One region of the Pseudochelatococcus sp. B33 genome, then DNA from elsewhere that is predicted to be linked to it. Evidence: predicted binding sites of a transcription regulator. Region 1 holds the regulator's gene; the other holds the start of a gene.

Region 1 (4,210 bases):
CGGGTTCGGGAGCCGGGACGGAAGACCGGAGGGCAAGCACCCATCAGAGCCCGGCGAATGCGAACGGCGCAATGGAAAAAGCCGCCCCACGGGACGGCATGTTGTATAACTTAGCGGCCGCGGCAGGCAGTTTCAAGTTGAATCTGAGCCGCGCGGCAGGATGGTGGCATTCCCCGCAAGGGCAGCACTGCGCGCAAAGGCCGCAGCCGCCGCCCTGCCGGCGGGCGGCGATCCGCCGATATCGGCCGGCAGGCCGAAAACCGGAACGAAATCCGTCCCCCAGGAGGTTTCGGGCGGGATTTTTTGCGCGATCGTCGCCTCCGCGCCTTGAAATTGCCCGCATTCACAGCAATTTCTGCGCTGTCAAAGAATTGTTTACGACTTCTCCTGTGGGAAAATGCATGCGAAAGCATGCGCGACTCTTGCAGGAGAGTCGCGCCATATTGTAGTTTCCCGGGTGACGGCCACGAGATGTCGTTTGGCTGCCTCCTACCCAGCGTTTCCTCTCAGGTGAACGTTGCGCCCGGCGATCTGCCGTTTGGGGCGGGATGGAGGATTCCGTGCGACGCGGGGTGGAATGGAGCATGATGATGAGCGATCCTGGTAATACCTGGACTGATGAACGTGTCGAGCAACTGCGTAAACTCTGGAGCGATGGCCTGAGCGCCAGCCAGATCGCGACGGAGATCGGCGGCGTGAGCCGCAATGCGGTCATCGGCAAGGTTCATCGTCTCGGACTGTCCGGACGCGCCAAGGCTCCGGTGGCCGCGACCCCTCGCCCGGTGCGCAAGGCCCCGGCGGCGGTCACGCCCGCCCCCCGGGCTCCCGCCGTCCCGCCAGCCGACCCCCCGCCGCAGGCCCAGACGTTCGGCAATACCGCCCTCGCCGCCGCTCGTGCGGTTGCCGGGCCGGCCGAGGATGTCGTCGCCAAAGTCGTTCCGCAGGCGGTGCCTCAAATCGCTCCGCAGGTGGTGCCGGCAGCGCGGGAAAGCGTCGTTGTGCCGCTCTCCGAGCGCGTCACCATCATGGACCTGCGAGAATATATGTGCCGCTGGCCGGTGGGCGACCCGACCTCGCCGAGCTTCCGCTTCTGCGGCGCACGCTCGGTGACGGGTATGCCCTATTGCGCGCACCACGCCGGCATCGCCTATCAGCCGGTTCTCGAACGCCGGCGGGACCGCAAGCGGGCCTGAGCAGGTCGGCCCGACGACATCACTGCCGAGATAGAGAAAGCCTCCCGAGGAACTTGGGAGGCTTTGCCGTTTCAGCGGACACCGCACCGGCAGAAGCGGCGCCGGCGGCCACGGCCCCGCCTATTCGGCGCGGGCAAACGTCTCGTCGAAGGCATAGCCCGCGCCGCGAACGGTGCGGATCGGATCGGGACTGCGCGGACGGTTGATCGCCTTGCGCAGACGTCCCACGTGGACGTCGACGGTGCGCTCGTCGATATAGACGTCGTGCCCCCAGACGCCGTCGAGCAGTTGCTCGCGGGTGAAGACACGTCCCGGGCTCTGCATCAGAAATTCGAGCAGCTTGAATTCGGTCGGCCCCAGATGCAGCTCGCGGCCGTTGCGGCGCACACGGCGCGTCTCGCGGTCGAGCTCGATGTCGCCGGCGAGCAGCAGGGTGGCGACATGGCCGGGTTTCGTGCGCCGCAGCAGCGCCCGGACACGCGCGAGCAGCTCCGGCACCGAAAACGGCTTGACGACATAGTCGTCGGCGCCGGTGGCAAGCCCCCTCACCCGCTCGCCCTCGTCGCCGCGGGCGGTGAGCATGATGATCGGCAGCCGCTCCGTATCGCCCCGGGCGCGCACCCGCCGGCACAGCTCGATGCCGGAAAGCCCCGGCAGCATCCAGTCGAGCAGCACGAGGTCCGGAACCTGTTCCCTCAGGCGTATCTCGGCCTCGTCGCCACGCGCCACGCTATCGACAGAATAGCCCTCGGCTTCCAGATTGTAGCGCAGCAGCAGCGCCAGCGGTTCTTCGTCCTCGACGATCAATATGCGCGGTCCCACCATAAGATCCTCGTTATACCGCTCGCAGGGGCGCGAGACATCACGTGTTCAAAGATCTGCATACCCTCCGGACATCGGAGAAGGAAACATGGTTTTGCGCGTCAGCCGGCTCGGCCGACCGCGATCATAGCTTTTCCGCCGTCGCGAAGCTCGTCGTGTCGCCCTTGGGGCGCTCGCCCGACAGCGTCTCGCCGGTGGTGAGGTAATAGATGGTCTCGGCGATATTGGTGGTGTGGTCGCCGATGCGCTCTATGTTCTTCGCCAGGAACAGCAGATGCGTGCAAAAGGTGATGTTGCGCGTATCTTCCATCATATACGTCAGAAGCTCGCGGAAGACCGAATTGTAGAGCGCGTCGATGCGGTCGTCCCGGTTCCAGACATCGAGCGCCTTCTGCTCGTCGCGCTGGGCGTAGGCGTCGAGCACGTCCTTGAGCTGCGCCTGCACGAGGTCGCTCATGTGCTGAACGCCGCCGACGATCTTGGCCGGATGGGCCTCGTTGCTGATGGCGAGCACGCGCTTGGAGGTGTTCTTGGCGAGATCCCCGATGCGCTCCACGTCGCCGGCCACGCGAATGGCGGACACGAGGTCGCGCAGGTCGATGGCCACCGGCTGGCGCCGGGCGATGGTCGCGACCGCGTGTTCCTCGATTTCGTGCTGCAGGCCGTCGAGCCTCGCATCCGCATCGATGACCTGGCGCGCGAGCGCGACGTCGCGGCGCACCAGCGCACGCGTCGAATCGTCCAGCATTTTCTCCGCGATGCCGCCCATCTCGGCGATCTTGCTGCGCAAGAGTTCGAGATCGGCATCGAATGACGTCACGATATGCTCAGGCATGACCACACATCCCGTTCAAAAGGCCAGAATGGACAGCACCCCGCCGCCCGATCCCAGCGATCAGCCGAAACGGCCGGTGATATAATCCTGCGTCCGCTTATCGTTCGGCGCGGTGAAGATCTTCGTCGTTTCCGCGAATTCCACCAGCTCGCCGAGATACATGAACGCTGTGAACTGAGACACGCGCGCCGCCTGCTGCATATTATGCGTGACGATGGCGATCGTGTAGTCCTCGCGCAATTCGTCGATCAGTTCCTCCACCTTCGAGGTGGAAATCGGATCGAGCGCCGAGCAGGGCTCGTCGAACAGGATCACCTCCGGCTTCACCGCGACGGTGCGCGCGATGCATAGACGCTGCTGCTGCCCGCCCGAAAGGCTCTGGCCGGAGACGTTCAGCTTGTCCTTCACCTCCTCCCACAGCGCGGCGCGGCGCAGGGAGGACTCGACCCGCTCGTCCATTTCCGCCTTGTTCAGGCTCTCGTAAAGGCGGACGCCGAACGCGATGTTCTCGTAGATCGTCATCGGGAACGGCGTCGGCTTCTGGAACACCATGCCCACCTTCGCGCGCAGCGCGTTGACGTCCTGGCCGGGATCGAGCACGTTGCGGCCGTCGACCATCACCTCGCCCTCGGCCCGCTGGCCGGGATAGAGGTCGTACATGCGGTTGAGCACGCGCAGAAGCGTGGACTTGCCGCAACCCGACGGGCCGATGAAGGCCGTGACGATCCGGTCGTACAACGGCAGGTTGATGTTCTTCAGCGCCAGGTTGCTGCCGTAGTAGAACTTGAGGTTGCGGACCGAGACCTTTTCGGTGAGCGGGCCCGCGGGGATCGCCGGCGGCCCGGGGGACGTGGCGGTCTGGATTGTCATTTCGTCCTCCTCGTGGAGAGAGCCCGAGCCGCGATGCTCATCGCGAGAACCGTGAAGGTGATCAACAGGGCGCCCGTCCACGCAAGCTGCTGCATGTTCTCGTCAGGCGTCTTGGTGAAGTTGTAGATCACGACCGGCAGGCTGGCGATCGGCTGTGACATCGAAGTCGAAAAAAAGTTGTTGCTGAGCGCGGTGAACAGCAGCGGTGCCGTCTCGCCGCTGATGCGCGCCACCGCCAGCAGCACGCCGGTGACGATCCCCGCAAGCGCCGCCTTGTAGGCGACCTGCCTGATGATGATGGACCGAGGCAACCCGAGCGCCGCCGCCGCCTCGCGCAACTGGTTCGGCACGAGCAGCAGCATGTCCTCGGTGGTGCGCACCACGACCGGGATCACGATGACGGCGAGCGCCGCCGAGCCCGCCCAGCCCGAGAAGGTGCCGAACGGCGCGACCAGGATTTCGTAGATGAACAGGCCGATGACGATCGACG
Region 2 (4,210 bases), on a different contig from region 1:
GCGCGGAACTCGCGCACCGCCTGCGCGCGGACGGGCATACGCAAGCCGGGATCATCATGGTTTCCGCCAACATGATGGAGCAGCGGGGACGGCTGCCCGCCGGCGCGGCGTGGGACCACGTGGTTCCCAAGCCGATCGACATCGAGAAGCTGCTCGACCGGATGCAGGAGCTTCTGGGCATCGAATGGATCGACACGGAACCGGCCAGGCAGAAGCTTCCCCCGCCGGCAGTGCAGCCGCAACTGCGCATGGCCGACCATCATCTGGCAGAACTGAAGCATCTGGGCGACATCGGCCATATACGCGGCATCGAAATGAAGCTGGCTGAAATCGAGCGCGACAGGCCCGAACTGAAGCCGCTCGTCACCGTCCTGAGCAACCATGCGGGTCGATTCGACATCAAGGGATTTTTGTCCGTGCTGGAGGCGAATGGCGGTGACTGAAAGCTCCTATCCGCGTGACACCGCTCTCGTCGTCGAGGATTCCATCGACAACCTGTCGATGCTGACGACCGCGCTCGAGGAAGCGGGGATGACCGTGCTCGTGTCCGTCGATGGGGACAGCGCGCTGAAACTCGTCGAGAAAGTCAGGCCTGACATCGTGTTGATGGACGCGATCATGCCGGGCAAGGACGGCTTCGAAACGACGCGCCTGCTCAAGCAGGTGCCCTTCATGTCCGACGTTCCGGTCATCTTCATGACCGGACTGACGGCCACCGAGCATGTGTTGAAGGGGCTGCAAGCCGGCGGCGTCGACTATGTGACCAAGCCCGTAGTCCTGGACGAGCTGCTGGCGCGGATCCGCGTTCATCTCGCCAATGCGCGCGCCGCCCATGGCGCCAGGGTGGCTCTCGACGCGAGCGGCCGGTTTCTTCTGGCCGTGAACGCAGCCGGGGACATTCTGTGGCTTACGCCCCAGGCCCGGCATATTCTGACCGACAGCGCGCCCGGCGCTGCGGCGTCCGACCACTGCGTTCTCCCCCCGGCCGTCCGGCAGTGGATCGAGGAGGTGTCCGGCTCCGAAACGGCCTTGCCGCAGCTCACGGTCGGCATCCGGGGGCATGCCATCGTGTTTTCGCTCGTGGCCCGCCATCCGCAGCACCAGTTCATTCTGCGTCTGGTGGAAGAACGCAAGATCCTTCCCGAAAGCATTCTGAAAGACAGGCTTTCGGTAACCACGCGGGAGGCTGAAGTGCTCATGTGGCTGACGCGCGGCAAGTCCAACAAGGATATCGCCGACATTCTGGGCCTGAGCCCGCGCACGGTCAACAAGCACCTCGAACAGATCTATACCAAGCTCGGGGTCGAGAACCGTTCCTCCGCCGCTGCCATCGCCCTTGAACTGCTCAATACCGGCCATTGAGACCGCTCCGCGCCGAACGGGAAAAACTCCGGCGTCGAGCGCCCTGGTCAACTGATGGCGCATGGGAGCAGTAGCCGAATCCAATACATATCGCCCAAAGCGTCATCTGAACGGTTATATGAGTGACATTCTATTGTCATCCCGCCGATCTATTTCGTTCATAGCGGGCGGATCATCGTGAGGTGGCCCGGTTGCCCAGTGCAGCGTGCAGAAAAGTGGGCACCACTTTTCGTCGACAAAGCTGCGCAAACTCAAAAACCTGGAGCGTACGTTCCGATTTCATCGGAGCGTCCGGTGTTCTAGTTTACATCAAGTCAAAGATACTGCTGCCCCAAATTGTTGAGAAGATGAACGGGCGGGAGGATTGGCGCGCGGCCTCCAAGCGCGCGGCTCATATTGCGAGATGAACCATGGCTGGATGGACCGAGCCTGCCGTTGCCGTCGGAGCGCTGAAGCGCACGGCGGCAATTTTTCTGCTTGCGCTCTCTCTGGTGACCGTGCTGGCCGCCGAGAACGTCAGGGCCGAACCGATACGCGGCGCCGGATCGACCTTCGCCGCGCCGATCGTCGCCAGATGGGCGCGCGCCTACAGCGCGGCGCGCGCGGATGGCGGCGACTACGTGTCGCCTGACTGGACGGTCGACTACGAACTGGTCGGATCGCTCGCCGGCCTGATGCGCCTCGAGCAACCCGAGCTCGATTTCGCCGCCAGCGATGTGCCCGTCACGCCCGACGAACTCGCGCGGCGCGGCCACCAGCAGTTTCCGTTCGTGATGGGCGGCATCGCCGTCGTGGTCAATCTCGACGGGGTCAAGGTGGGCGAATTGCGCCTCACGGGCCAGGCACTGGCGGACATCTATCTCGGCCGGGTCACGCGATGGAGCGATCCGGCCATCGCCGGAGCCAACCCCGGCCTCGACCTGCCCGACCTTCCGATTGCCGTCGTGCACCGCAAGGATGGTTCGGGCTCTACCTTCGCCTTCACCGAATACCTGTCCGCCGTCAGCCCCGAATGGCGCGAGCGTCTGGGCGCGGATACGCTGATCGCATGGCTGGTCGGCAGGGGGGCGGAAGGCACGCAGGATCTCATCCGCACCACGCAGGCGACCAAGGGTGCGATCGCCTATGCCGAGTTCGGGCAGGTGGCGCGCACCAGCATGCCCTTCGCCGCCATCGAGAACGCTTCCGGGCAGTTCGTCGCGCCGGGACCGGAAGGCTTTCAGGCCGCCATCGATGCGATCGACTGGTCGCAGACGAAAGATTTCTACGCGACGCTGACCAACCGTCCGGGCGAGGCAGTCTATCCGATCACCGCCGCGACCTTCGCCATCGTGCCGGTCTCCCGGCGTTCGGAAAGCCGCATCGGCCGCGTGCACGACTTCTTCCGCCTGGGCCTGGACAACGGCGGCGCGGAAGCACGCGCGCTCGGCTACGTGCCGCTGCCGGCCCAGCTCGTGGAACGGATCAAGGAATACTGGGCCAAGGGGCCGCGCCCGCGAAGCTGATCGCGACGCCTGCCGGAGCGGGGCGTCCTCGCGCTCAGGCGCCGTCCCGCCCCGCTCTTTCATTTCGTTGCAGTTTCGGACGGAAAACGTTTCCCGGAATGACGCCACGGTGGCATAGCTTGGGGATGGCACAATCATGGATATTGATATCTTCAAGGACATACTTGTCCCGGTCATCGGCGGGCTCGGCATTTTCATGCTCGGCCTGGAGTTCATGGCCAACGGCATCCAGGCCCTCTCGGTCAACAAGATGCGCGAGTTCCTCGCCAAGGCCGCGGGAACGCCCATCAAGGGCGTGATGGCCGGCACGCTGATCACCGGCGTCATCCAGTCGTCGACGGCCATGACCGTGATGGTGGTCGGCCTCGTCAACGCCGGCGTCGTCGCGCTGCGTCCCGCCATCAGCGTCATCATGGGCGCGAACATCGGCACGACGCTCGGCAACGGCCTCATCGCCCTGCCGCTCGGTCCGCTCGGCCTCATCTTCGCCGGCATCTTCGCGCTGGTCTACTGCTTCTCCCACAGCGAGAAGGTCCGCAACATCGCGCTGGCCTGCATGGGCTTCGCGCTCATCTTCTACGGCCTCAACCTGATGACCGGCGGCCTGCGCCCGCTGCGCAACATGCCGGAAGTCATGGAACTGCTGCAGACGCTGACGGCGGACTCCTACTTCAACCTCATCAAGTGCGTGCTGATCGCGGCCGCCATCACGGCGCTGATCCATTCCTCCTCGGCGACTATCGGCATCGTCATGGGTCTCGGCGCCGCCGGCGTTCTGGACTGGAAGACGGCGGTCGCCTTCTCGCTCGGCGCGGATCTCGGCACCACCATCACCTCGTGGATGGCCTCGCTCAACCTGTCGAAGAACGCCAAGCGCGCGGCCTACGCGCATATCTCGTTCAACCTCATCGGCGTCTCCATCACCATACCGCTGTTCTTCATCTCGATCGAAATCCTGCGGTGGGCGATGCAGTGGTTCGGCGGCGATCCGAGCATTCCGGTCCTCGTCAACGGCAAGGAGACCTTCCCGCTGGTGCCGGTGGCGGTGGGCCTCTACTCGACGGTGTTCAACATCTTCAACACCGCGCTGCTGTTCCCCTTCGTCGGGGTATTCGAGCGCGTGCTGTCGCGGGTCGGGCGCGGCGAAGACGAGGACATCGAGGATTACTCGACGCCGAAGTTCCTCGACCGTCAGCTCACCAACGATTTCGCCAGGGCCATTCCGGCCGTGGAGAAGGAGACCGCCCGCCATCTCCAGGCCGGCGCGCTGTTCCTCGACATCGCCCGCGGCGACAAGAAGGCGCCGTCCGATCCGGGCGAGCACTACCTCGCGACCGACGTCC

The links. The regulator PhoB, encoded in region 1, activates phosphate uptake and scavenging genes when phosphate is short. The targets are predictions, from matches to a motif close to TGTCATNNANCTGTCAT.
Region 2: the regulator PhoB is predicted to act here: its motif matches at 1,486-1,502, upstream of pstS (phosphate ABC transporter substrate-binding protein PstS).

What each region holds. Positions count from the first base shown of each region.
Region 1 covers NZ_JBSEFH010000023.1:42,773-46,982, reverse strand. Annotated here, with positions in the region: gene ACUSIJ_RS22375 (GcrA family cell cycle regulator) at 591-1,193, shown strand; gene phoB (phosphate regulon transcriptional regulator PhoB) at 1,314-2,015, opposite strand; gene phoU (phosphate signaling complex protein PhoU) at 2,140-2,850, opposite strand; gene pstB (phosphate ABC transporter ATP-binding protein PstB) at 2,911-3,720, opposite strand; gene pstA (phosphate ABC transporter permease PstA) at 3,717-4,210, opposite strand, start outside.
Region 2 covers NZ_JBSEFH010000024.1:47,559-51,768, reverse strand. Annotated here, with positions in the region: gene ACUSIJ_RS22880 (hybrid sensor histidine kinase/response regulator) at 1-443, shown strand, start outside; gene ACUSIJ_RS22875 (DNA-binding response regulator) at 430-1,362, shown strand; gene pstS (phosphate ABC transporter substrate-binding protein PstS) at 1,773-2,867, shown strand; gene ACUSIJ_RS22865 (Na/Pi cotransporter family protein) at 3,004-4,210, shown strand, end outside.